4 regions of the Streptomyces sp. NPDC048637 genome follow, and region 2 is predicted to be linked to each of the others. Evidence: riboswitches for the same ligand, from Rfam matches in the RefSeq annotation. Region 2 holds a riboswitch; each other region holds the start of a gene.

Region 1 (5,722 bases), on a different contig from region 2:
CGGGTACGCGTGCTCCGGCGGCGTCTGCATGCGGACAGCGTACGACCGGCCACCGACAACCGACCCGGCGCGCGTACGCTCGGGATGCGGGGCAGGCTGGGACGCCGTAGGACGTATGGGCCTTGCCGGGCCTCCCCCTGGGCCCCACGGCCGCACAGGCCAGTACGAAGGACTGGCGGACCACACCCGGCAGCGTGAGAGACTGGTCTAGACAACTGTCACGACTTTGAAGGGCAACACCATGGCAGAGCGCCGCGTCAATGTCGGTTGGGCCGAGGGCCTGCACGCCCGCCCCGCGTCGATCTTCGTCCGTGCGGCCACCGCCTCCGGCGTCCCGATGACAATCGCCAAGGCTGATGGCAACCCCGTCAACGCGGCCTCCATGCTCGCGGTCCTCGGTCTGGGCGCCCAGGGCGGCGAGGAGATCGTGCTGGCCTCCGAGGCCGAGGGCGCCGAGGCAGCCCTCGACCGTCTGGCCAAGCTCGTCGCCGAGGGTCTCGAGGAGCTCCCCGAGACCGTCTGAGTCCGCCAGGACCTCTGCTGTATGCGGCGGCCCCGCCGTGGCAACCGGACCGGTTTTCACGGCGGGGCCGTTTCGCTGGGCCGGCATCCGGGACGCCGGGGCGCTCGTCCGCCATGCCCGACGGCCTGCGCGGCGGGCACGCCGGATACGCCGCACGCCGGATACGCCGGATACGCCGGTGTGCATTATGCGGGACGGGGACGCGGAATTTCCTGGGACCGCCATCGGGGATCCGTAAGGAAAAGCGCACACCATTAACCGCACCTGGTGCGGTAAAAATCAGGCAGGCACGCCAATTCAGACGCGGACCGAATAGCGCGCGACCATGCGCCGCGGCAGCCTATTCCGCACTTCTTTGTATACGGGGCGATTGTTAAGGGCGGAGGCGTGCCGTGTTGACGGGCCGTTTCGGATCCCTCACCTCGGCATTGGCGGGGAGCCGCAGCCGGTAGACCGGAAGCGAGCGCTCGACATGAGTTGCCATCAGGGCGCGCGCCCGTTCGGCGTCCCCCCGGGCCACCGCGTCCAGCACCGCGCCGTGTTCGTCCCAGGACTCACCGGCCCGGGGCGGCAGTTCCACCGTGTACATCCACTCGATCTTGCGCCGCAGCTGGGTCAGCAGCGCCGTCAGACTGGGGCTGCCGACTGCCTGAGCGAGTGTTTCGTGGAACCAGCCGTCCAGTTGGCGCAGATCTGCGGGATTGCCGTGACGGGCCCGCTCGCGGCCGAGCCGCACCAGGCCGCGGAGCACCTTCAGGTGGGCCGGGCTGCGGCGGGCGGCCGCGCGGGCGGCGCCCAGCGGCTCCAACAGGGCGCGGATGTCGAGGAGATCGGCGGCCTCCTGCTCGGTGGGCTCGGCGACACAGGCGCCCGCGTGGTGGCGGGTGGTGACGAAGCCCTCGGACTGCAGGGTGCGCAGCGCTTCACGGACCGGCACCCGGGAGACGCCGTAACGGGCCGCCAGGATCTCCTCGATCAGCCGGCTCCCCGGCGCCAGTGCGCCGGAGACAATGTCGTCGCGAATCGCCGTGCACACCGCATGCGCGGAAATATGGCCTCGCATCTTCCGTGCCTCCGCCGTAATCCCCTGGAAACGCCGCCGGTCGGCGACTTTTCCGTGACTCTATTCGACCGGCACGGCTTTTCCGACGGCCTCGGGTTATTCATGGATATTTTTTGGCCGGAAGTCGCGGGCCACCGGCGTATCCGGTGCGTATCGCCCGCACTCCGGATACGCCGAAGCCCCGGCCGTGGGGCCGGGGCTCCGGAAGGACTCGGCGTGTGGCGCAGGCCCCGTACGGGGCGCGGCGCCGACGCGGGGGGATCAGACGTTGACGCCGTGCCCGCGCAGGTACGCGATCGGGTCGATGTCCGAGCCGTAGTCAGCGCCGGTGCGGGCCTCGAAGTGCAGATGCGGGCCGGTGACGTTGCCGGTGGCGCCGGAGAGGCCGATCTGCTGGCCCGGGGTGACCTGCTGGCCGACCGAGACGCCGAGCGACGACAGGTGACCGTACTGGGTGTACGTGCCGTCGTTCATCTTGATCACGATGTTGTTGCCGTACGAGCCGCCCCAGCCGGCCTCGACGACGGTGCCCGAGCCGACCGCGTGGACGCTGGTGCCGGAGGCGGCGTGGAAGTCGATGCCGGTGTGGCTGCCGGAGGACCACAGTCCGCTGGAGGCCTTGTAGGCGGTGGAGACGTAGGAGTCGGCGATGGGGGAGACAAAGGCGTTGAGGCGCTTGCGCTCCGCGTCGCGGGCGGCGCGGACCTTGGCCTCGTGGGCGGCCTTGGCCTTCTTCTTCGCGGCCTCGGCACGCCGCTTCGCCTCGTCGGCCTGCTTCTTGGCGACGGCCTCGGCCTTCGCCTTCGCCGCGGCGGCCTCGGCGTCGGCCTGCTGCGCGTCGGCCTGGGCCTCGACACGGTTGGCGAGCTCGTCCCCCAGCACGACGGCGTGCTGCAGTCCGGTGTCGTGGAGGCGTGCCTCGTCCGTCGCGGCCAGCGCCGGCGAGGCCACGGAGGCGACCACACCGCCGGCCGCGAGGGTGGCTATGCCGGCGACGTTGCGGGTCGTCCGAACGGGACGGCTCGCGCGACGGTGCTTCCCGGTGGCACGGATGAACGCCATGTGCTGGCTTGTCCTTTCCTTCCTTCTCGCCTACCGGGTTAGCTGACGGGTTCGGAGCAGGAAGGTCTCCTACGGGCTCCTCGGAGAGGAGTCCGATTCACCCCAAGGGACATTTGGGTCCCCGGCTCCCCTGGCTTGCGCCGTACGGGGACTCGGCGATGACTGTCCGGTGCCACTGTTGTGGCGGACTTGTGACGAACAGCCGGACCGACGCTAAACGGGGCAACTTTCAATCGGCAAACAGAACCGGTTTTTTGTGCGGGATGCCACAAGAACCGGGGCACCAGCTGCGATAAAACGGACATACGGCGGCTCCCGTGGTGAACGAGCACCACGGGAGCCGCACGGTCGTCATATGACCTTCCGTCACACGGGAGGGGCTAGCCGCTGACGACGGTCACCTCACCGATGCCCAGCGCCTTGACCGGCTCGGCGATCTGTGCGGCATCGCCCACCAGGACCGTCACCAGCCGGTCCACGGGGAAGGCGCTGACCGCCGCCGCGGTGGCCTCGACCGTGCCGGTCTCCGCGAGGCGGGCGTACAACTGCGCCTGGAAGTCGTCCGGGAGCTGCTGCTCCACCTGGTCGGCGAGGGTGCCCGCGACGGCCGCCGCGGTCTCGTACTTCAGCGGCGCGACCCCGACGAGGTTCTGCACGGCGACATCCCGCTCGTCGTCCGTCAGCCCCTCTGCCGCGAGGGTGCGCAGTACCTTCCACAGGTCCTCGAGCGCCGGGACGGTGGAGCCGGTGTCCACCGAGCCGCTGATGGCGAGCAGCGCGGCGCCCGTGGACCCCTCGGGGGAGGTGGGGGCGGTGGACCGGAGCACCTGGCCGAAGGCGCGCACCCCGTAGGTGTAGCCCTTCTCCTCCCGCAGCACTCGGTCCAGACGGGAGGTGAGGGTGCCGCCCAGGCAGTACGTGCCGAGCACCTGTGCGGGCCACACCCGGTCGTGCCGGTCGGCACCGATACGGCCGATGAGCAGCTGCGTCTGGACGGCGCCGGGGCGGTCCACGATCACCACCCGGCCGGTGTCGTCGGCGACGATCGGCGCGGCCTTCAGCGGCTCGGACGTCGAGCCGCTCCAGGCGCCGAGCGTGTCGGCGAGCGCCGTGCCGAGGTCGACGCCGGTGAAGTCACCGACGATGACGGCGGTGGCCGTGGCGGGCCGTACATGGGCGTCGTAGAAGGCGCGGACGGCCGCTGCGTCGATGCGGGCGACGGTGTCCTCGGTGCCCTGGCGGGGCCGCGACATGCGGGCGGTGGCCGGGAACAGTTCCTTCGACAGGGCCATGGCGGCGCGGCGGGCCGGGTTGGCGAGCTCGTGCGGGATCTCGTCGAGACGGTTGCGTACCAGCCGCTCGACCTCGCTCTCCGGGAAGGCGGGCGCCCGGAGCGCGTCGGCGAGCAGGCCGAGCGCACGGGTCAGCCGGGACGCCGGCACTTCGAGGGAGACCCGTACGCCGGGGTGGTCGGCGTGCGCGTCCAGGGTGGCGCCGCAGCGCTCCAGCTCGGCGGCGAACTCCTCCGCGTCATGGGTGTCGGTGCCCTCGGACAGCGCACGCGCCATGATCGTCGCGACGCCGTCCAGACCCTCGGGTTCGGCGTCCAGCGGCGCGACGAGGTTGATCTCGACGGCGACGACCTGCTGGCCGGGGCGGTGGCTGGTCAGGAGCGTGAGCCCGTTGGGCAGTTGGCTGCGCTCGGGGGCCGGGAAGGCCCACGGCCTGGGCGCGCCGCCCTGGGGCTGCGGGTGGAAGTCCATGGTGCTCACGGGGGAATCGGCGTGGGTGGTGGCGTCGCTCACTGGTCCGCCTCCCCTTCCTCGGTGTCGGCGGCGTCGGACGGCTCGGTGGGCTCGTAGACGAGCACCGCGCGGTTGTCAGGGCGCAGCCGGGCCTTGGCGACCGCCTGCACCTCCTCGGGGGTGATGTCCAGGACGCGCTGGACGGCGGACAGCGCGAGCTGCGGGTCGCCGAACAGGACGGCGAAGCGGCACAGTTCGTCGGCGCGGCCGCTGACCGTGGCCAGCCGGTCCAGCCACTCGCGCTCCAGCTGGGCCTGCGCCCGCTCCATCTCCTCCGGGGTCGGCCCCTCGGCGGCGAAACGGGCCAGCTCCTCGTCGACCGCACGCTCGATGTCCGGAACCTCGACCCCGCCGGACGTCTTCACGTCCAGCCAGCCCAGCGAGGGGGCGCCGGCCAGCCGCAGCAGGCCGAAGCCGGCGGCGACGGCGCTGCGGTCGCGGCGCACCAGCCGGTTGTACAGGCGGGAGGACTCGCCGCCGCCCAGGACGGTCAGCGCGAGGTCCGCGGCGTCCACCTCACGGGTGCCGTCGTGCGGCAGGCGGTACGCCGCCATGAGGGCGCGGGAGGGCACGTCCTCCTCGACGACCTCGCGCAGCTCGCCGCCGAGGACGTCGGGCAGGGTGCCGTCCCGGGGCGGCTGCTTGCCGTCGTGCGAGGGGATGGAGCCGAAGTACTTCTCGATCCAGGCCAGCGTCCGCTCGGGGTCGATGTCGCCGACGACCGACAGGACGGCGTTGTTGGGCGCGTAGTACGTACGGAAGAACGCCCGCGCGTCCTCCAGGGAGGCCGCGTCCAGATCGGCCATCGACCCGATGGGCGTGTGGTGGTACGGGTGGCCCTCGGGGTACGCCATGGCCGTCAGCTTCTCGAAGGCCGTGCCGTAGGGGACGTTGTCGTAGCGCTGGCGGCGCTCGTTCTTGACGACGTCGCGCTGGTTCTCCAGGGACTCGTCGTCCAGCGCGGTGAGCAGCGAGCCCATCCGGTCCGCCTCAAGCCAGAGCGCGAGCTCCAGCTCATGGGCGGGCATGGTCTCGAAGTAGTTGGTCCGCTCGAAGCTCGTGGTGCCGTTGAGCGAACCGCCGGCGCCCTGCACCAGCTCGAAGTGGCCGTTGCCCTTCACCTGCGCGGAACCCTGGAACATCAGATGCTCGAAGAGGTGAGCCAGGCCGGTACGGCCCTTGACCTCGTGGCGGGAGCCGACGTCGTACCACAGGCAGACCGCTGCTACCGGGGTCAGGTGGTCTTCGGAGAGCACCACGCGCAGGCCA
Region 2 (5,722 bases):
TGTCGCGGATGGCGCGGGAGACCTTTGTCGACTTCACGGCGGGGTCCGCGGCCCGCCGGCAGTGCGATGACGCGTTCCGTGCGGCGGGGCTGACCTCGGAGGTGGCGTTCGAGGTGACCACGGTCGAGTTCCTGGCGAAGCTGGTGCGGGCGGGCCTGGGCGTGGGCATGGTGCCGGAGGCCATCGCCTCCGAGCTGGCCGGGCTGCACATCGTGCGGGTGCGGCCGGCGCCCGAGCGGACCGAGCGGGTGGTGTGGAGCGGTCTCGGCCCGTCGCCGGCGGCCGTGGCGTTCCTGACGGGCCTGGGGGTGGATCCGGCGTAGGGGGAGACGCCCCTGGGGTCGCGGGGCCCGGCCCGGCGACGGGCGCGGGCGCGCCGTTGTGCGCCCAGCGGTTACGGTCGGAAGGTGCACGACAAGCCCCACACCACCGCCGCCGACGCCCCCGCGGGCTGCCCCGCCGCCGGGCCCGCCCCCGCGCTGTTCACCTGGGAGTTCGCCTCCGACCCGTACCCCGCGTACGCCTGGCTGCGCGAGCATGCGCCGGTGCACCGGACCGAGCTGCCCAGCGGTGTCGAGGCCTGGCTGGTGACGCGGTACACGGAGGCACGGCAGGCACTCGCCGACGCCCGGCTGTCCAAGAACCCGGTCCACCACAGCGAGGCCGCGCACGGCAAGGGCAAGGTCGGCATCCCGGGTGAGCGCAGCGCCAACCTGATGACGCATCTGCTCAACATCGATCCGCCGGACCACACCCGGCTGCGCCGGCTGGTCTCGAAGGCGTTCACCCCGCGCCGGGTCGCCGCCTTCGCCCCGCGGGTCCAGGAGCTGACCGACCACCTCATCGACCAGTTCGCGGCGAAGGGCGAGGCCGACCTCATCCACGAGTTCGCCTTTCCGCTGCCGATCTACGCGATCTGCGATCTGCTGGGGGTGCCGCGCGAGGACCAGGACGACTTCCGGGACTGGGCGGGCATGATGATCCGCCACGGCGGGGGACCACGCGGCGGCGTCGCCCGCTCCGTGAAGAAGATGCGCGGCTATCTCGCCGAGCTGATCCACCGCAAGCGCGAGTCCCTGGGCGACACCGCCGAGGACGACGAGGATCTGATCTCCGCCCTGATCAGGGCCTCCGACCACGGTGAGCATCTGACCGAGAACGAGGCCGCCGCAATGGCCTTCATCCTGCTCTTCGCGGGCTTCGAGACCACCGTCAACCTCATCGGCAACGGCACCTATGCGCTGCTGCGCCACCCCGCCCAGCGTGAGCTGCTGCAGAAGTCGATCGAGGCGGGCGACACCGAGCTGCTCACCACCGGCCTTGAGGAACTGCTCCGCTACGACGGCCCCGTGGAGCTGGCGACCTGGCGGTTCGCGACCCAGGAGCTGACGCTCGGCGGACAGCGGATCGCCGAGGGGGACCCGGTCCTGGTGGTGCTGGCCGCCGCCGACCGCGATCCGGCGCGCTTCGCCGAGCCGGATGTGCTCGATCTGACCCGGCGTGACAACCAGCATCTGGGATACGGGCACGGCATCCACTACTGCCTGGGTGCGCCGCTCGCCCGGCTCGAAGGACAGTCCGCGCTGGCGACGCTGCTGACCCGGCTCCCGGACATCCGGCTTGCGGCGGAACCTGACGATTTGCGCTGGCGCGGCGGGCTCATCATGCGCGGACTGCGTTCACTTCCGGTGGAGTTCACCCCGGAGCGGCCCTGACCAGCGACAAGGCCAAATGTGACGCAGAGTCAACCGCGTGACCTTTACGTGATCCGCACTACACCGACTTGTGACTACCCGGGACCCCGGCTACCTTTCGACCGACGATCGACAGGCTTCACTCGATCGGTCGAAGCGGTGATGTGGGGGACCGGTGTAACGGTGCCGCTCGCGTGCGTCGGCCGGCCGGAGGCCCCGTCGAGCAGCTCGAAGAGCTCGTCGATAACTCAACCGCCGCGCGAAAGGCATCCGCATGCGTTCCGGGAACGGCCGACATCGTCGCCCCCGTCAGGCACCGGCCATCTTTGTCACGGCAGGCGTGACCGGCGCGGGCATCGCCCTGCCACTGCTCGGTGCGAGCGGTGCACACGCCGCCGACACCGCGACCTGGGACAAGGTCGCCCAGTGTGAGAGCGGCGGCGTGTGGAGCGCGGCGTCGGGCAACGGCTACTACGGCGGCCTCCAGCTGACCCAGGAGATGTGGGACAACTACGGCGGCTCCGCCTACGCCTCACGGCCCGACTACGCCAGTCGCTCCCAGCAGATCGCCGTGGCCGAGTCGATCCTCGGCGACCGCGGGCCGGACGCCTGGCCGAGCTGCGCGGTGAACGCGGGGCTGACCGGCGACGGCCAGGCCCCGGAGGTCGACCCGGGCAGCACCAGCACGCCGGAGCCCGCCCCGTCGGACTCCGAGGGCTCCCTCGACCCCTGGGACACCCCCGGTTCGTCCGACGCCCACGACGGTGGGGACACCGCCGGGAGGAACGACAAGCCGAGCGACGAGCCCAGCGACGAGTCGAGCGGTCCGCCGTCCGACGCGACGCCCTCGCCCGACGCCTCGGACTCCGCCGGGCCCGGCGACTCGTCCACGAGCCCGGAGCCGTCCGACCCGGCGACGCCCGGCGACCGGGACGACGACCCGTCGCAGTCCGCCGACCCGTCCGGTGACTCCTCCACGGACCCGTCCGGCGACTCCTCCGCCGACCCGTCCGACGAGCCCTCCACGGACCCGTCCGACGACCCGTCCGCGGACCCGTCCGGGGACGGCAGCCGTACGGACAGCACCGGCACCCCGCGCGAGGTGCCTGCCAAGGGCAAGCACCGCGGCGATGCGGGCGACGAGGACGCCGGTGACCGTGACGGCGGCAGGTCCGCCGGCGGCCGGCACGCCTCGCGGGGCGACGACGCGCACCGCACGGGCCCGGCGGCCGACGGCGACTACACGGTGCGCCCGGGTGACAGCCTGTCAGCCATCGCCACGGCCCACCGGCTGTCCGGTGGGTGGCACGCGCTCTACGACCGCAACGAGGGCGTCATCGGCTCCGACGCGGACCTGATCCAGCCCGGCCAGCAGCTCGATCTCGGGCGAGACGCAGGGTAGTTCGCCACTTTCGCCCTCTTTTGGGAAAGTGAGACAAGGCTCTCGTTGACTTCGGTGGGTCCCGGTCTGCGCATCCCCGGCATACCGGGCCCCACCTGCGGATATGTAACCAACCCGTGATCAAAGACGGTCAACTTGGTCCAGATGGTGGGGTTTGAACCCCAAGGGGATTACTGCTTAACGTCAGGATCGCTCGCCAAAGCGGGCCCCTCGATCACACGCCGAATCCTGCCGGTGATCGAAGGCACTTGACGCGCAAGCGCCGAAGGCAGGAGCGGGGGACCCAAGGTACGTGCCGGCCCCACCCGTGAAAGCGGGTCAACCGGCTTGGGGTGAAGCCACGTGCGCCATGCGCACACGGCCGGGCGACTCATCAGTCCGAACCCGACAGCTCACCTCGTAGGCGTCGGTGAGGAAACGAACGAACCATGCTGATCTTCAAGGGCAAGCACCGTCGTCCCTCCAAGGCCGTCCGCGTCGCCACCCTCGCCGGTGTCGCCGGTGCCGCCGTGGCCGTTCCGCTGATGGGCGCCACTTCCGCCTCCGCCGCCTCCGTCGCCACCTGGGACAAGGTCGCCCAGTGCGAGTCCGGCGGCAACTGGTCGATCAACACCGGTAACGGCTACTACGGTGGCCTGCAGTTCTCCAACTCCAGCTGGGACGCCGCCGGTGGCACCAAGTACGCGCCGCGCGCCGACCAGGCCACCAAGGCCCAGCAGATAGCCGCCGCCGAGAAGCTCCTCGCCCTCCAGGGCCCGGGCGCCTGGGCCTGCGCCGGTGCGGGCAACCTGACCGCCGGCGGCCCCGCCGCCGACGTCGACACCTCCGCGCAGACCAAGTCCGCGCCGAAGCAGGAGTCCGCCAAGCCCGAGGCCAAGAAGGCCCCGTCCGCCTCCGAAGACCGTGCCTCGCGGTCCGCCGAGCGCAAGTCCACCGGCGACGGCAACTACACCGTCAAGCAGGGCGACACCCTCGCCAAGATCGCCAAGGCCCACGGCACCGACTGGAAGTCCGTCTACAAGGCCAACAAGTCGGTCATCGGCGGCAACCCGAACCTGATCATCCCCGGTCAGCAGCTCACCGTCTGAGCCGCTCTCTCACCGGGGCTCCAGCGGGCCCGAGCGGCGGGCCCCCTTCCTCCGTGAGACCGCCCCGTCACGGCGCGCCCTTCCCCCCAGCGCGCCGTGGCGGGGCTTCTCGTGTCGCGGACCGCACGCGGGGCTCCCCGGCCGGCGGCAGGCCGCTGACCGGCGCCGTTCCGCGACTTTTCCCGTTCGGCGAACAATCCGCCAAACGTCCCGCGAACTAGGCCTTTGGGCAGGTTTTCGGGGGCCTTCCGTCCCACGGAGCGGGCCAAGGGCAGGCGGACGCGCCCGGGGCCGTTAGGCTCATGCTGCAGACTCCAGACACCCACGAAGGAGACAACGTGCCGTCGATCGACGTCGTCGTAGCCCGCGAAATTCTCGACTCGCGAGGTAATCCCACGGTCGAGGTCGAGGTCGGCCTCGACGACGGCAGCACCGGCCGTGCCGCCGTGCCGTCCGGTGCCTCCACCGGCGCTTTCGAGGCCATCGAGCTCCGCGACGGCGACCCGAACCGCTACCTCGGCAAGGGCGTGGAGAAGGCCGTCCTGGCCGTCATCGAGCAGATCGGCCCGGAGCTCGTCGGCTACGACGCGACCGAGCAGCGGCTGATCGACCAGGCGATGTTCGACCTGGACGCCACCGACAACAAGGGGTCGCTCGGCGCCAACGCCATCCTCGGCGTCTCCCTCGCCGTCGCGCACGCCGCCTCCGAGGCCAGCGACCTTCCGCTGTTCCGCTACCTCGGCGGCCCGAACGCGCACGTGCTGCCCGTCCCGATGATGAACATCCTGAACGGCGGCTCGCACGCCGACTCCAACGTGGACATCCAGGAATTCATGATCGCCCCGATCGGCGCGGAGTCCTTCTCCGAGGCGCTGCGCTGGGGCGCCGAGGTCTACCACACCCTCAAGAAGGTCCTGAAGGAGCGCGGCCTGTCCACCGGTCTCGGTGACGAGGGTGGCTTCGCCCCGAACCTGGGCTCCAACCGTGAGGCCCTCGACCTCATCCTGGAGGCCGTCAAGCAGGCCGGTTACGCCCCCGGCCAGGACATCGCGCTGGCGCTGGACGTCGCCGCCTCCGAGTTCTACAAGGACGGCAAGTACCAGTTCGAGGGCAAGGACCGCTCGGCCGCCGAGATGACCGAGTACTACGAGGAGCTCGTGGCGGCCTACCCGCTGGTCTCCATCGAGGACCCGCTGTTCGAGGACGACTGGGCCGGCTGGAAGGTCATCACCGACAAGCTCGGCGCCAAGGTCCAGCTCGTCGGCGACGACCTGTTCGTCACCAACCCCGAGCGCCTCGCCCGCGGCATCGAGGAGGGCTCCGCCAACGCGCTGCTGGTGAAGGTCAACCAGATCGGCTCGCTGACCGAGACCCTGGACGCCGTCGAGCTGGCCCAGCGCAACGGCTTCAAGTGCATGATGTCGCACCGCTCCGGTGAGACCGAGGACGTCACCATCGCCGACCTCGCCGTCGCCACCAACTGCGGCCAGATCAAGACCGGCGCCCCGGCCCGCTCCGAGCGCGTCGCCAAGTACAAC
Region 3 (5,722 bases), on a different contig from region 2:
GACGGCCCGCGCGGATCTGACGGATGCCCAGCTCGACACGGCGGTCGGCACGATCGTGGCCACGGCACCGGCGGTCTGACGCGCACGACGGACCGGGGCGGCCGGCCGCCGTCGGCACCGGTCGCGCGTGCGTCCGGAGCCCGGTGGCGTGGCATCCCAAATCCGGTCTCGCGTCGCAGAGTTCACCGCAACGAGCGATAGATCTCCGTATATGTGGGTGGATCGAGTATCCCATTGACCGTACGGGTGGCAGTCTGGCGCCCAGCAGAAGTCCGAGGCCGCACCGGTGTCCGGAGCGGCATCCCGGCTCCTTGGTCAGCGGACCGGAGCCGGGCCTCGGTGGGAAAGGGACGGCGCCTCGATGGCAGACCATCACGAATCCTCACTGACTCTGCCGAGCGCCCCCGCCTCGGTCCTCACCGCCCGCAGACACGCCCTGGCCGTGCTCGCCGAATGGGGCCTGCCCGCCGACTCCGAACTCGCCGACTCCCTCCGCCTGATCGTCTCCGAACTCGCGACCAACGCCGTCGTGCACACCTTCGGCCGGTCGCCGGAGTTCACCGTCGAGCTGCGACTGGACCGCGACGAACAGCTGCGGATCGGCATCACCGACAGCCATCCCCGCCGGCCGCGCCGGCTGCCCGCCGCCGTCCAGCAGGACAACGGGCGGGGCCTGGTCATCATCCGCTGCCTCGCCGCGGAAGCCGGCGGCCGTCTCTCGGTCGTACCCACCGAGTCCGGCGGAAAGACCGTCTGGATCACCGTGCCGTGGCAGGCCGCCGTCCGCTGAAGACCGCTGCCGCACCGGCCGCCCGCCGGCTACGGCGCGGGGGAGTGGCGGGTGAAGGCCCCGCGCAACAAGGCACGCAGAGTGTCCGCGGCCGGGCTCCCGCCGCCGGGGCGGTAGGCCACCGAGATCCGGCGGTGCAGCTCCGGCGGGTCCAGGCTGCGGATCCCCAGCGGCGTCACCGAGCCCTCCGCCATCATCTCCGGGACCACCGCCACCCCGAGTCCCGCGCTCACCAGCGCACACACCACCGCATAGCTCGGCGACTCACAGCGCACCGCCACACTCGCCCCGGCCGCCGCCAGCACCGCCTCCACCGCACGCCGGTTCGGGTTGGCCGGCGCCATGCTGACCAGCGGCTGACCGGCCAGCTCGGCGAGCGGCAGCCGTCCGGCGCCCGCCGACAGGGCATGGCCCGGCGCGGTGACCAGCACCAGTTCCTCGGTCAGCAGCGGTTCGAGACGCACCCCCTCCGGCGGCGGCATCGCCTCGCCCGGCACATACTCGTGCGTCAGCGCCAGATCGACCTCGCCCAGCGCCACCGCCGCGGTGGCCTGCGGAGGTACGTACTCCGTGATGCTCAGCTCCACATCGGGGTGCGCCCGCCGGAAGGTGCTGAGCGCGGGCGGCAGCAGATGCGTCCCGGCGGTCATGAACGTGCCGACCCGCAGCCGGCCGCCGGACAGCCCCGTCAGCCGGGACAGCTCATGCCGCGCCTGATCCAGCTCGTCGAGCACCCGCCGGGCCCGTACGACGAGCAGCTCACCCGCCGCCGTCAGCCGTGCCCCGCGGTGGTGGCGCACCAGCAGCGCCGTCCCGGCCTCCCGCTCCAGCTTGGCGAGCTGCTGGGAGAGCGCGGGAGCGGTGTAGCCCAGCCGGGTGGCGGCCCGGGTGATCGAACCGGCCTCCGCCACTGCTACCAGAGCGGCCAGCCGCGTGGGGTCGTACATATAAGAACCTCTTTAGGCTCTCCAAGAACATTGCCAATACCCATTAAAGGCTCTGACCAGCGAAGCTGCTCTCATGGACGGACAGCTGATCGCCTTCACCGGAGTCGCCGCCGGCATGGTCACCATGCCGGGCGCGGATTTCACCGTCGTGGTGCGCAATGCGCTCGACTCGCGCCGGGCGGGGGTGGCGACCGCCATCGGAGTCGCGGGCGGGCTGCTGGTGCACACTGCACTGGCGGTGGCCGGGCTCGCGGCGGTGCTGGTCGCCGTGCCCGCGCTCTTCAGCGCTGTCCAACTCCTGGGCGGGGTCTATCTGTTGTACCTCGGTGCCGGTGCGCTGACCGCGGCCGTCCGGCGCAGGGGCGCGCACGCCGATTCCGCGACCGGCCCGGCCGACCCACCGGCCGACGGCCCGGCTGCCCTCCTGGGCACCGCGCGGAGCCTGCGCCAGGGCTTCCTGACCAATGCCCTCAACCCCAAGGCGCCGGTCCTCTTCCTCAGCCTGCTTCCGCAGTTCGTCCCGGCCGGCGAGCCCGCGCTGCCCCGCACGCTGCTGCTCGCGACGATGGTCGTCGCCCTGGCGCTGGTGTGGTTCCCGGCCGTCGCGCTGCTGGTCGACCGCCTGGGTGGCCTGCTGCGCCGCCCACGGGTCACCCGCGCCCTGGAAGCCGTCACCGGAACGCTGCTCACCACGCTGGGCGGCATCCTGCTCGTCGAGGTCGTGCTGGCCTGACAGACGGGCGCACCCCGGGCAGCCCGCTCAGTGGCGACATCACCCGGCCAAGTTGGCCAATCCCACTGACAATTGATCAGACGTAAGACGAGATCCCAGGTCAGCCGCCCACGCGTCCGTAGGAGACCGTGCGGCTCCAGATCCGCTCCAGCCGCACCACGCTCCCGGCCTTGGGGGCATGCCACATCCGGCCCCGGCCCGCGTAGATGCCGACGTGGTAAATGCCGCGTGCGGAACGGAAGAAGACCAGGTCACCGCGTCTGCGCAGGGAGGCCGGGATATGCCGGGTGCGGACGTACTGTGCGGCGGCGGTACGGGGCAGGGCCCGCCCGGCGCGCTTGAACGAGTACAGCGTCAGCCCCGAACAGTCGAAGCGGTACGGCCCTTGGGCACCGTACTGGTACGGCGCGCCACTCTTAGAGGCCGCGATCCGCAGCGCGTAGGCGGACACGGAGGCGGCTTCGGCGTTCCCGGCCTCTCCTGGGGCGACAGTAGTCCCGCCCAGGGTGACCAGCGTCAGAGCGGTGACGGTGCCGGCGCGTGCCAGCAGATTCGGCGTATGCGTGCGCACAGTCATGCGCAGACCCTTCGTCAGCCGCCTGCGAAGGAAGACCTGTCGGGTTCGGGCAGGCGAAGATGCCCGGCCGTGCGTACGGCTTCACCCCAAGGAGCCCTCGGCCGTCAGGCCGGGACCCCGTCCTGCTCGGGTCCTCCGCTCCCGCCGATCCACAACGTCGACCGGACATCCGGTACGGCGGCGGGATTAGGCGCCCGTCCGGACCGCCCCGTCGCTGTGGCGGGGTCTTGCCGTCGAAGGGATCGTCACGCACCCGGCACCCGAATTCCGAGCTGAAAATGCCGTATGTGAGATTGGTCACATTTGACCTGAATGGTTACTTTTGTTCCCTCAGGTGACGTGGCGCGGGGTGTCGCACCCCCCGGACCAGGGGCGAAACATCAAGGGTCCAAGGAATTGTGTCCGCCCCGCGCAATTCGTCGCCTCCTCACATCGGGCCCGGACGCTACGCCGTATGCGCAGCCCCGTGCGCGTGTCGGGTCAGATGTCCTCGGGCGGTGGCACCGTCACGAGTCCGGCCCGGCGTTCGCCGTCCAGCACCCGCAATGCCCGGGTCAAGGTCTCGCGGTGCAGCTCGCTCTCGCCCCGGTTGTGCATCAGCGTCAACGCGTCGCGCAGCCCGGCGGCCTTGGTCACCAGCGCCTGGGCGGCCCGCAGTCCGGTGTAGGTGCCGCCGCCGCGGGCCGGGTTGATCCTGCCCAGCAGGTCGAGCACCTCCAGATAGCGGTCGATCAGCTCACCCTCGGCACGTGTCAGGGCGGGCAGCGGCGGCAGTTCCGGCGGCAGCATCCGGGCTCACCGCGCACCGAGTTGGGGGACGGACTGCTTGCGCTGATGGGTGAGTCCGTCGATCAGGCCGTACTCCTGGGCGGCTCGGGCGTCGAAGATCTTGTCGCGCTCGATATCGGTGGCGATCCGCTCACGGGGCTGTCCGGTGTGCTCCGCCAGCATCCGCTCCAGCATGTCGCGGGTGCGCAGCAGCTCCTCCGCCTGGATCTGCAGATCGGTGGCCTGGCCCTGGATGGGCTCACTGATCGAGGGCTGGTGGATCAGGATCCGGGCGCCAGGCAGCGCCAGCCGCTTTCCGGGGGTGCCGGCGGCCAGCAGTACCGCGGCGGCGGAGGCGGCCTGCCCCAGGCAGAAGGTCTGCACGTCGCACGACACGAAGCGCATCGTGTCGTAGATGGCGGTCATCGCCGTGAAGGAGCCGCCGGGGGAGTTGATGTAGAGCGAGATGTCCTGCTCGGGTGCGGCATGTTCGAGGTGGATGAGCTGCGCCATCACATCGTTGGCGGAGGCGTCGTCGACCGGGGTGCCCAGGAAGATGATGCGCTCGCTGAGCAGCTTCGAATACGGGTCCATGGTGCGCGTCCCCTGGGACGTGCGCTCGGTGAACTCCGGAAGGATATAGCGGGCCGTTGGTCGCAGCATGAGTGCTCCTCTCTCTGTAGAAAATGTACAGGATGTACGTCCAGTGAGAATGACCGGGGCGTCGTCACCATCACATTCGGCAGCTCGCCAGTCGTCCTCCCCACACCACTGACCAGCCTGGTCCGCGAGCTTGCTGCGACTCGCCGCGGTAAGGCCGAGGTCGGCACCCCGGACGACGTCCCTTGGCTGTTCCGGGCGGTCATCCAGGGCGCCCTGTCACCGACAGCCAGATCGGCAAGCGCCTCCACAACATCGGGATTCGATCCACGCAGGATCGGTCCGCTGCGCTGTTCACCCTCGCGAGCGAGCTGCCTGCCGCGATCCTCGCCCGGATGCTCGGCACCCAGATCAAGGTCGCCGTCCAGTGGCAGAAGGCATCGGCCGGAGACTGGGGCGCCTGCGCCGCCGATGTCGGCCCGCGAGGGAGAACGTGCGTGCGGTGGGCCGCTTAGCCTGGTTTCTCGCACCGCCTTCCAGCAGCTGTGCAACGGGGGTGGGCCCGGGTGAGCCAGGTTCGCCTTCTGGGCCCTCTGGCCCTCGGGGGCCGCGGGCTGCCTGGCCTGGTTCGCCACGGCTGCCGGGTGGACCAGCGATCGGCTTCGCACCCAACTGCTGCACCTGTCGAGCGAGCGCGTCACGGGCCCGTTGGCCGGTTCGAGATCGCGATGCAGACCGACCACTTGGACAGCCAGCCAGACGAGGAACAAGAGGATCAGGACGCCAGTGGCTACCCCAAGCAGTTCGGCTTGAGGCAGGCGCGGTCGGTGGCGAGGCGATCGGTGGGCGGTGTTCACTTCGCGACCACCGCCCAGACCGAGATAGCCGCTGCGAGTACGCCCATCAAGACGGGCACGATCATCTGATACAGCCGGGCTTGGCGCTCTCGTTTCCGCCGGTCGCGCTCGGCCAACTGGTACTGCTCGAACTCACGCTCAAGGACCTCGCGGGCGTCGACAGCCTTCTGCAAGTCCTGGCTGAGCTGGGTGATGCGCTGGTCCGTGTACGCGGACTGCAGCGAATACACCTCGGTCGACACGACCTTGTCCAACCTCGCATTGATGACCTGCGCCTCGCGGCGCGTGGGACTGCGGGGTGAACTGATCCCATTGTGCCTATACGCCCCGCCAAGCCCGGCCGCTACGGAAGCCGGCTGGCCGCCGCCTTGTACTGCCCGGCTTGCTGCGGGGTGAGGTATCGGGAAACGCGGATGACGACGGTGCCGTGGACGTAGTCGTATTCGCTGA
Region 4 (5,722 bases), on a different contig from region 2:
GCGTGCAGCGCCCGGACTGGAGCGTCCGCGCCTAATACAGAGCATCGTGCGGGTCCCACGGACTCTCCACGTAAGGTCGTCGCAGTTGTCCCCTGATGTGGAGGTTTCCGTGATGGCCGGCGTACCGACGAGTGTGATCGCAGCAACCGGCCTGGTAGGCGGCTATGCCACCGCCCGCTGGACCAAGAAGCGGCCGCTCGGTGGGGTGGCGCTCGCTGCGGCCGGGGCCGTGGCGGCCAAGGGGTGGCAGCAGAAGGCGGGGAATGCGACGGCGGCGGCGTTGAGTGGGGCGTACGTGGCCGCGTTTGCCGGGTCGCATCCGTTGGCGAAGAAGATCGGGGCCTGGCCTTCGGTGTTTGCGGTGGCGGGTGGCGTGGCGCTCGCATCGTGGGTGGCAGTGGACCGCCGGAAGTAGAGCGAAAGCAGAGCAGGAGCAGGGGTAGAGCAGGAGCGGAACGCGAAGGAGGGGCGGGGCCTTGGCGGCCCCGCCCCTCCCTCGTCCCTCCCCGTCCTCCGTGGTTCAGGCAGACGCCTCGTTCAGGAGCGCCAGTTCCGCATCCGTCAGGGTCAGTTCGGACACCGCCAGCAGCGCCGGCAGCTGTTCCACCGTGCGGGCGCTGGCGATGGGGGCCACGACGGTGGGCTGGGCGGCGAGCCAGGCGAGGGCGATGGTGGCGGGTTCGGCCTGGTGGGCGGCAGCGACGGTGTCGAGGGCCTGGAGGACGCGGCGGCCGCGGTCGGTGTCCACGTACTTGACGGCGCCCCCGGAGCGAGCGCTGTCGACATGGGTGCCTGGGCGGTACTTGCCGGTCAGGAAGCCGGAGGCGAGGGCGAAGTACGGCACGGCGGCCAGGCCGTGGCGGGCGGCCACCTCGGCGAGTTCGCCCTCGTAGGTGTCGCGGGAGACCAGGTTGTAGTGGGGCTGGAGGGCGACATAGCGGGCCAGGCCCTCGCGGGCGGAGAAGGCCAGGGACTCCTCCAGGCGCTTCGCCGAGATGTTGGACGCGGCGATCTCGCGGACCTTGCCGGCCCGCACGAGGTCGTCGAGGGCGACGAGGAACTCCGGCACCTCGACCGACTCGTCGTCGTAGTGGGTGTAGTAGAGGTCTATGTAGTCCGTGCGCAGACGGGCGAGGGATGCGTCGACCGCGGACTTGATGGTGGCGGGGGACAGGCCCTTGAGGTCCGGGTGGGCGCCGACCTTGGTGGCGATGACGACATCGGAGCGATTGCCGCGGGAGGCCAGCCAGTTGCCGATGACGGTCTCGGATTCGCCGCCCTTGTTACCAGGGATCCACGCCGAGTAGACGTCGGCGGTGTCGATGAAGTTGCCACCGCCCGCCACGTACGCGTCGAGCACGGCGAAGGACTGGGCTTCGTCGGCCGTCCACCCGAAGACGTTGCCCCCGAGGGACAGGGGGGAGACGGAGAGCGAGCCGAGGGGCTTGTGTGTCGCGGTCATATCCAGGGGAGCGTCGGGGGAAGAGGAGTTATTCCTTCCTCTTCCCCCACGGTAACTCCCGTCAGACGCCCACGGGTTGAGCTGCCTGTTCCTGCACCGAGGGCGCCGGCCAGGCGCCGAAGCCGTCGGCCACACGTTGATCCCGTCGGTCACGCGTTGACCCCGTCAGGCACACCTCGCCCCCGTCGATCACACCTCGCCCCCGTCGATCACACGCCGACCCCGCCGGTCACACATTGATCCCATGATCGCGCAGCCACGGCATCGGGTCGACCGGGTCGCCGGCGTCGGGGCGCACCTCCAGGTGGAGGTGGGGGCCGGTGACGTTGCCGGTGGCGCCGACGCGGCCGATGACATCGCCGGTGTTGACCTTGCCGGAGGTCTTCACCATCGAGGACAGGTGGCAGAACCAGAGTTCGGTGCCGTCGTCGAGGGTGAGGACGATGCGGTAGCCGTACGAGCCGGCCCAGCCTGCCTGGGTGATGGTGCCGGAGTGCACCGCTTTGACGGGAGTGCCGGTCGGCGCGGCGAAGTCCTGTCCGGTGTGGTCCGCGGCCCAGCGGTCGCCTGCCTGGCCGAAGCTGGCGGTGAGCGTGTAGGAGGACACGGGAGCGATGAAGCTCTTCGCCAGTTTGGCGAGGCGTTCGGCCTCCGCCTTCTGACGGGCCGCTTCCTCAGCCTTGCGCTTGGCCTCCATCTCGGCCGCCTTCTTGGCTGCAGCGGCCTTTTCGGCCGACTTCTGGTGGGCGGCGGCTTGCGTTGCGGCCTGCTGGACAGCGGCCTGTTCGGCGGCGTCGCGGCTCTCCTGCTCGGCGGCGCCCTGCTGCGCGTCGGCCTGCTGGAGGATGCGGCTGCGCAGCGCCTCACCGGCGCCGGTGCCGTTAGCCGTGTCCGCGCTCGTCTGGGTGGCCCGGGTGAGCGGCCCGGAGGAGGCAGGAGCCGCGTCGCCGACGGGAGCCGAGGCGGCGTCGGCGGCTGCGGAGTCCTCGTCGGATATCAGGTCGCCGATGCCGGGGAGCGACTTGGCGTCCGGCATCTTTTCGGAGAGGTCGTCGGCCATCCCGCCGATGTCGGGCATCGAGATCGGAACCGGCGGACGGTCCTCGGCCGAGGCCATTCCGCTCGCGCCGACCGCCGCGATGACGCCGACACCCAGGACGGTGCCGCTGCGGGCGAGTCCGCCGCCACGCTGCTTGGCCACCCGGTGTTTGCCGCGGACGAAGCGCGTGGATTCGTCGGTGGGATTCCACTCCTCCCACGGTCCGTCGCCGTCGCCGGCACCGGGCCCAGGGAAGGCACCTCGGTCATCGAGCTCGTAAGCCGACGGAGAATCGGGGGCAGGCCTGTTGGACGCCACGGGGGCGCACTCCTTTCCTTCCTTCTCGCCTACCGGGTTAGCTGACGGGTTCGGAGCAGGAAGGTCTCCTACGGGCGCCCGCTGGCGGAGGGCGTCCGATTCACCCCAAGGAAGTGGTTCCCCGGTTCCCTTGGTGCAGTTCGAAGTGCTTGGGGGTGCGTGAAAAGCGCGTGCGGGATTCGGCGTCGGCGCGCGGTGCCGCCTCTTGCGACGGCTGGGACGACCGCGCTGCGTTATCGGACAGTAATAGAGATCGCGACCGAATTCCAAGCCTTCTCTCGAATCCTTATCGGGTCAGCACAACCTGTGGCGGCGCCTTTTCGGCCACCACGCCCACAAACCGGGCGAGTTGACCACCCGGCGCTAAACGATCTCGCGCGGATTGTGCACCAGTCGTTATGCGGAGGGGTGGCCCTCAGTTACGGAGGGTGAGAGCAGTAACGTCGGATCATGGTCGTCAACGTCGGGAACACCGGGAACGCCGGAAGTGCTGCCGGTTACGCGTGGGGAGTGGCGGAGCGGTACCGGGGGTTCTCCTGGCGGGAGGTGCGGGGCCGGTCGGATGCGCACGAGGAGCTGAGCGCGCGGATCAGCCAGGACGCGGAGCTCTGCGATCTGCTGTCGGGGTCGCTGCCCGCCGGCAACAAACAGCAGCCGAACCTCCTGCTCGCCGCCGTCCGCTATCTCGACGGCCCGCACGCCGAAATGGGCCCGCGCGGTGAAGCCGCGTACGGGCGCTGGCGCGAGTGGACGATCCGGCACTGGGACGAGGTACGCGCGGTGATCATGCAGCGCGCCACCCAGACCAATGAACCGGCCCGCTGCGCCACCCTGTTGCCGCTGCTTGCCCGTCTGCCGCAGCCGCTGGCGCTGCTGGAGGTCGGTACGTCCGCGGGGCTGTGTCTGCACCCCGACCGCTATCGCTACCGGTACGTGGGCGAGGGCGGGGACGGCGGCCGGGCGGGCGCCCTCCGGACCGAGGTGGGGGCGCCGGAGAGCCCACTGGTGCTCACCTGCCGTACGGAAGGGACGCCCGGCGAGCTGCCCGCCGAACTGCCCGACCGGCTGCCGCAGATCGTCTGGCGGGCCGGCATCGACCTGGACCCGCTCGACCCGGTGGCCGAACCGGACGATCTGCGCTGGCTGCAGGCGCTCGTATGGCCGGGCGACGGGGAGCGTGCGGCGCGGCTGTCCGCGGCCGTCGAAGCGGTGCGGTCGGCGCCGCGGCCGCGGATGGTGCGCGGCGATCTGATCGACGAGCTGCCCGCGCTCGCCGCCGAGGCACCGCCCGAGGCGACGCTGGTCATCTTCCACAGCTCGGTGCTGGCCTACCTCCCGCCCGCCCGCCGTCAGGAGTTCACACGTCTCGTCCGGTCGCTGCTCGACGGCCGGCCGGGCGGCGGCCACTGGATCTCCGACGAGCACCACTCCGTGCTGCCGTGGATCACCGGCCCCGCACACCGCTCGCCCCGCCCGGACGACGCGCTGCTGCTGACCCTCGCGCTCGACGGACGCCCGGTCGCACTCACCGGCCCGCACGGCCAGAGCCTGCACCGCCTCCCCGGGCCGGCGGACACCCCGGGAACCTGAGCGCGGCCCGATCCCCGTACACAGGGCCTGCCGGGCAACCGCCCACACAGCCCGCATCCATCGGCGTCTACACCCCCATCGGCCGCTGCACCGCCAGCAGGGCCATATCGTCGGCCGGCGCGCCGCCCGTATGGCGTGCGACGTCCTCGACGACGGTGTCCAGGAGGACGTCCGGGCCGGGGAAGCGGCAGCCGCGCAGTTTGCTCGACGGGTTGTAGAAGCGGCCTAGCAGGTCCCGGGCCTCGGTCACCCCGTCGGTGAAGAAGAGCAGCAGGGCCCCGGCCGGGAAGAACGTCTCGTCCGGCCGGTCCGGCCGGCTCACCATCCCGCCCAGCCCGAGCGGCAGCGCCGGCGCCGCGGGAGCCAGCTCGCGCAGACCGCCGTCCGGGGTGAGCAGCAGCGGGGACGGGTGGCCCCGGTTGAGCACCCGCAGGACGGACTGCCCGTCGGCGGGGATCTCGGCCAGTACGGCAGTGGTGAACCCCTCGGTCTGCTCCACCCCCTTGCGCCGCCCGCCCTCCCGCTGCAGCGCCCGCTCCAGCCGGCCCGCCACCGCCCCTAAGGTGCTCTCCTGTTCCGCCGCCTCGCGAAAGGCGCCGATGACGATCACCGCGGTCTCCACCGCCGCCAGCCCCTTGCCCCGGACGTCGGCGACGATCAGCCGTACGCCGTGCGGGGTGTCCTGCACGGCATAGAGGTCGCCGCCGATCCGGGCATCCGCCCGCGCCCCCACATAGCGGGCGGCGATGGCGAGCCCGGCGAGCTGTCCGGGAGGCATGGGCAGTACGGCTCGCTGGGCGGCCTCCGAGACGTCCCGTACGGAGGCCAGGCGGGCGTCGGCCGTCCGGACGACCCGGTTGATGCCGAGGGCCAGCAGGGCGACGACAAGGACCGTGACGATCTCCGTCACCGACTCGCTGTGGTCCTGCCCGGCGCTGCGGTAGGTGACGACCCAGATCTCGCCGAGCAGGGCGGCCAGGGCCGTGAGAGCGGTGCCGCGCAGGGAGGAGAGCGGCGCGGCGACCAGCGGGGCGGCAGAGAAGAAGGGGGCGGCCGTGTAGGCGGCCGGCGTCCCCATGTCGAAGACGACCCCGCCGACGATCAGGATGGCGGGAAGTCGGCGCACCAGCAGTCGGCCGAACCACGACATCCAGGAGCGGCGCTCCCCGCGCGCCCCGTCGCCCTCGGGGGGCGCCTCACCTCGGAGCATCCGCACCGGCCTCTTCCCACTCCCGCCCGTCCGTACGGGCACCGTCGTGCCGGTCGCCTCGACGTCCCCAGGCTTGCCGGTACGGGGCGGCACGGCGACTCGT

The links. A riboswitch is a leader RNA that binds a small molecule or an ion and turns the genes downstream of it on or off. The one in region 2 is predicted to bind cyclic di-AMP.
Region 1: another riboswitch for cyclic di-AMP. It lies ahead of AB0C46_RS18875 (M23 family metallopeptidase); the one in region 2 lies ahead of AB0C46_RS34035 (transglycosylase family protein).
Region 3: another riboswitch for cyclic di-AMP. It lies ahead of AB0C46_RS06975 (NlpC/P60 family protein); the one in region 2 lies ahead of AB0C46_RS34035 (transglycosylase family protein).
Region 4: another riboswitch for cyclic di-AMP. It lies ahead of AB0C46_RS33320 (M23 family metallopeptidase); the one in region 2 lies ahead of AB0C46_RS34035 (transglycosylase family protein).

The regions. Positions count from the first base shown of each region.
Region 1 covers NZ_JBEZHQ010000013.1:118,721-124,442, reverse strand. Annotated here, with positions in the region: gene AB0C46_RS18890 (GNAT family N-acetyltransferase) at 1-30, opposite strand, end outside; gene AB0C46_RS18885 (HPr family phosphocarrier protein) at 242-523, shown strand; gene AB0C46_RS18880 (GntR family transcriptional regulator) at 897-1,586, opposite strand; gene AB0C46_RS18875 (M23 family metallopeptidase) at 1,848-2,648, opposite strand; cyclic di-AMP (ydaO/yuaA leader) riboswitch at 2,661-2,816, opposite strand; gene AB0C46_RS18870 (pitrilysin family protein) at 3,029-4,411, opposite strand; gene AB0C46_RS18865 (pitrilysin family protein) at 4,450-5,722, opposite strand, start outside.
Region 2 covers NZ_JBEZHQ010000041.1:63,130-68,851, reverse strand. Annotated here, with positions in the region: gene AB0C46_RS34050 (LysR family transcriptional regulator) at 1-323, shown strand, start outside; gene AB0C46_RS34045 (cytochrome P450) at 408-1,715, shown strand; gene AB0C46_RS34040 (transglycosylase family protein) at 1,969-3,096, shown strand; cyclic di-AMP (ydaO/yuaA leader) riboswitch at 3,306-3,517, shown strand; gene AB0C46_RS34035 (transglycosylase family protein) at 3,525-4,184, shown strand; gene eno (phosphopyruvate hydratase) at 4,523-5,722, shown strand, end outside.
Region 3 covers NZ_JBEZHQ010000003.1:390,649-396,370, forward strand. Annotated here, with positions in the region: gene AB0C46_RS06955 (8-amino-7-oxononanoate synthase) at 1-79, shown strand, start outside; gene AB0C46_RS06960 (ATP-binding protein) at 362-790, shown strand; gene AB0C46_RS06965 (LysR family transcriptional regulator) at 820-1,737, opposite strand; gene AB0C46_RS06970 (LysE family translocator) at 1,811-2,470, shown strand; gene AB0C46_RS06975 (NlpC/P60 family protein) at 2,571-3,047, opposite strand; cyclic di-AMP (ydaO/yuaA leader) riboswitch at 3,052-3,250, opposite strand; gene AB0C46_RS06980 (hypothetical protein) at 3,528-3,836, opposite strand; gene AB0C46_RS06985 (ATP-dependent Clp protease proteolytic subunit) at 3,843-4,478, opposite strand; gene AB0C46_RS06990 (hypothetical protein) at 4,661-4,930, shown strand; gene AB0C46_RS06995 (hypothetical protein) at 5,269-5,526, opposite strand; gene AB0C46_RS07000 (hypothetical protein) at 5,616-5,722, opposite strand, start outside.
Region 4 covers NZ_JBEZHQ010000039.1:59,659-65,380, reverse strand. Annotated here, with positions in the region: gene AB0C46_RS33335 (DUF397 domain-containing protein) at 1-35, shown strand, start outside; gene AB0C46_RS33330 (hypothetical protein) at 113-415, shown strand; gene AB0C46_RS33325 (aldo/keto reductase) at 521-1,462, opposite strand; gene AB0C46_RS33320 (M23 family metallopeptidase) at 1,692-2,819, opposite strand; cyclic di-AMP (ydaO/yuaA leader) riboswitch at 2,831-2,985, opposite strand; gene AB0C46_RS33315 (DUF2332 domain-containing protein) at 3,270-4,409, shown strand; gene AB0C46_RS33310 (PP2C family protein-serine/threonine phosphatase) at 4,477-5,559, opposite strand.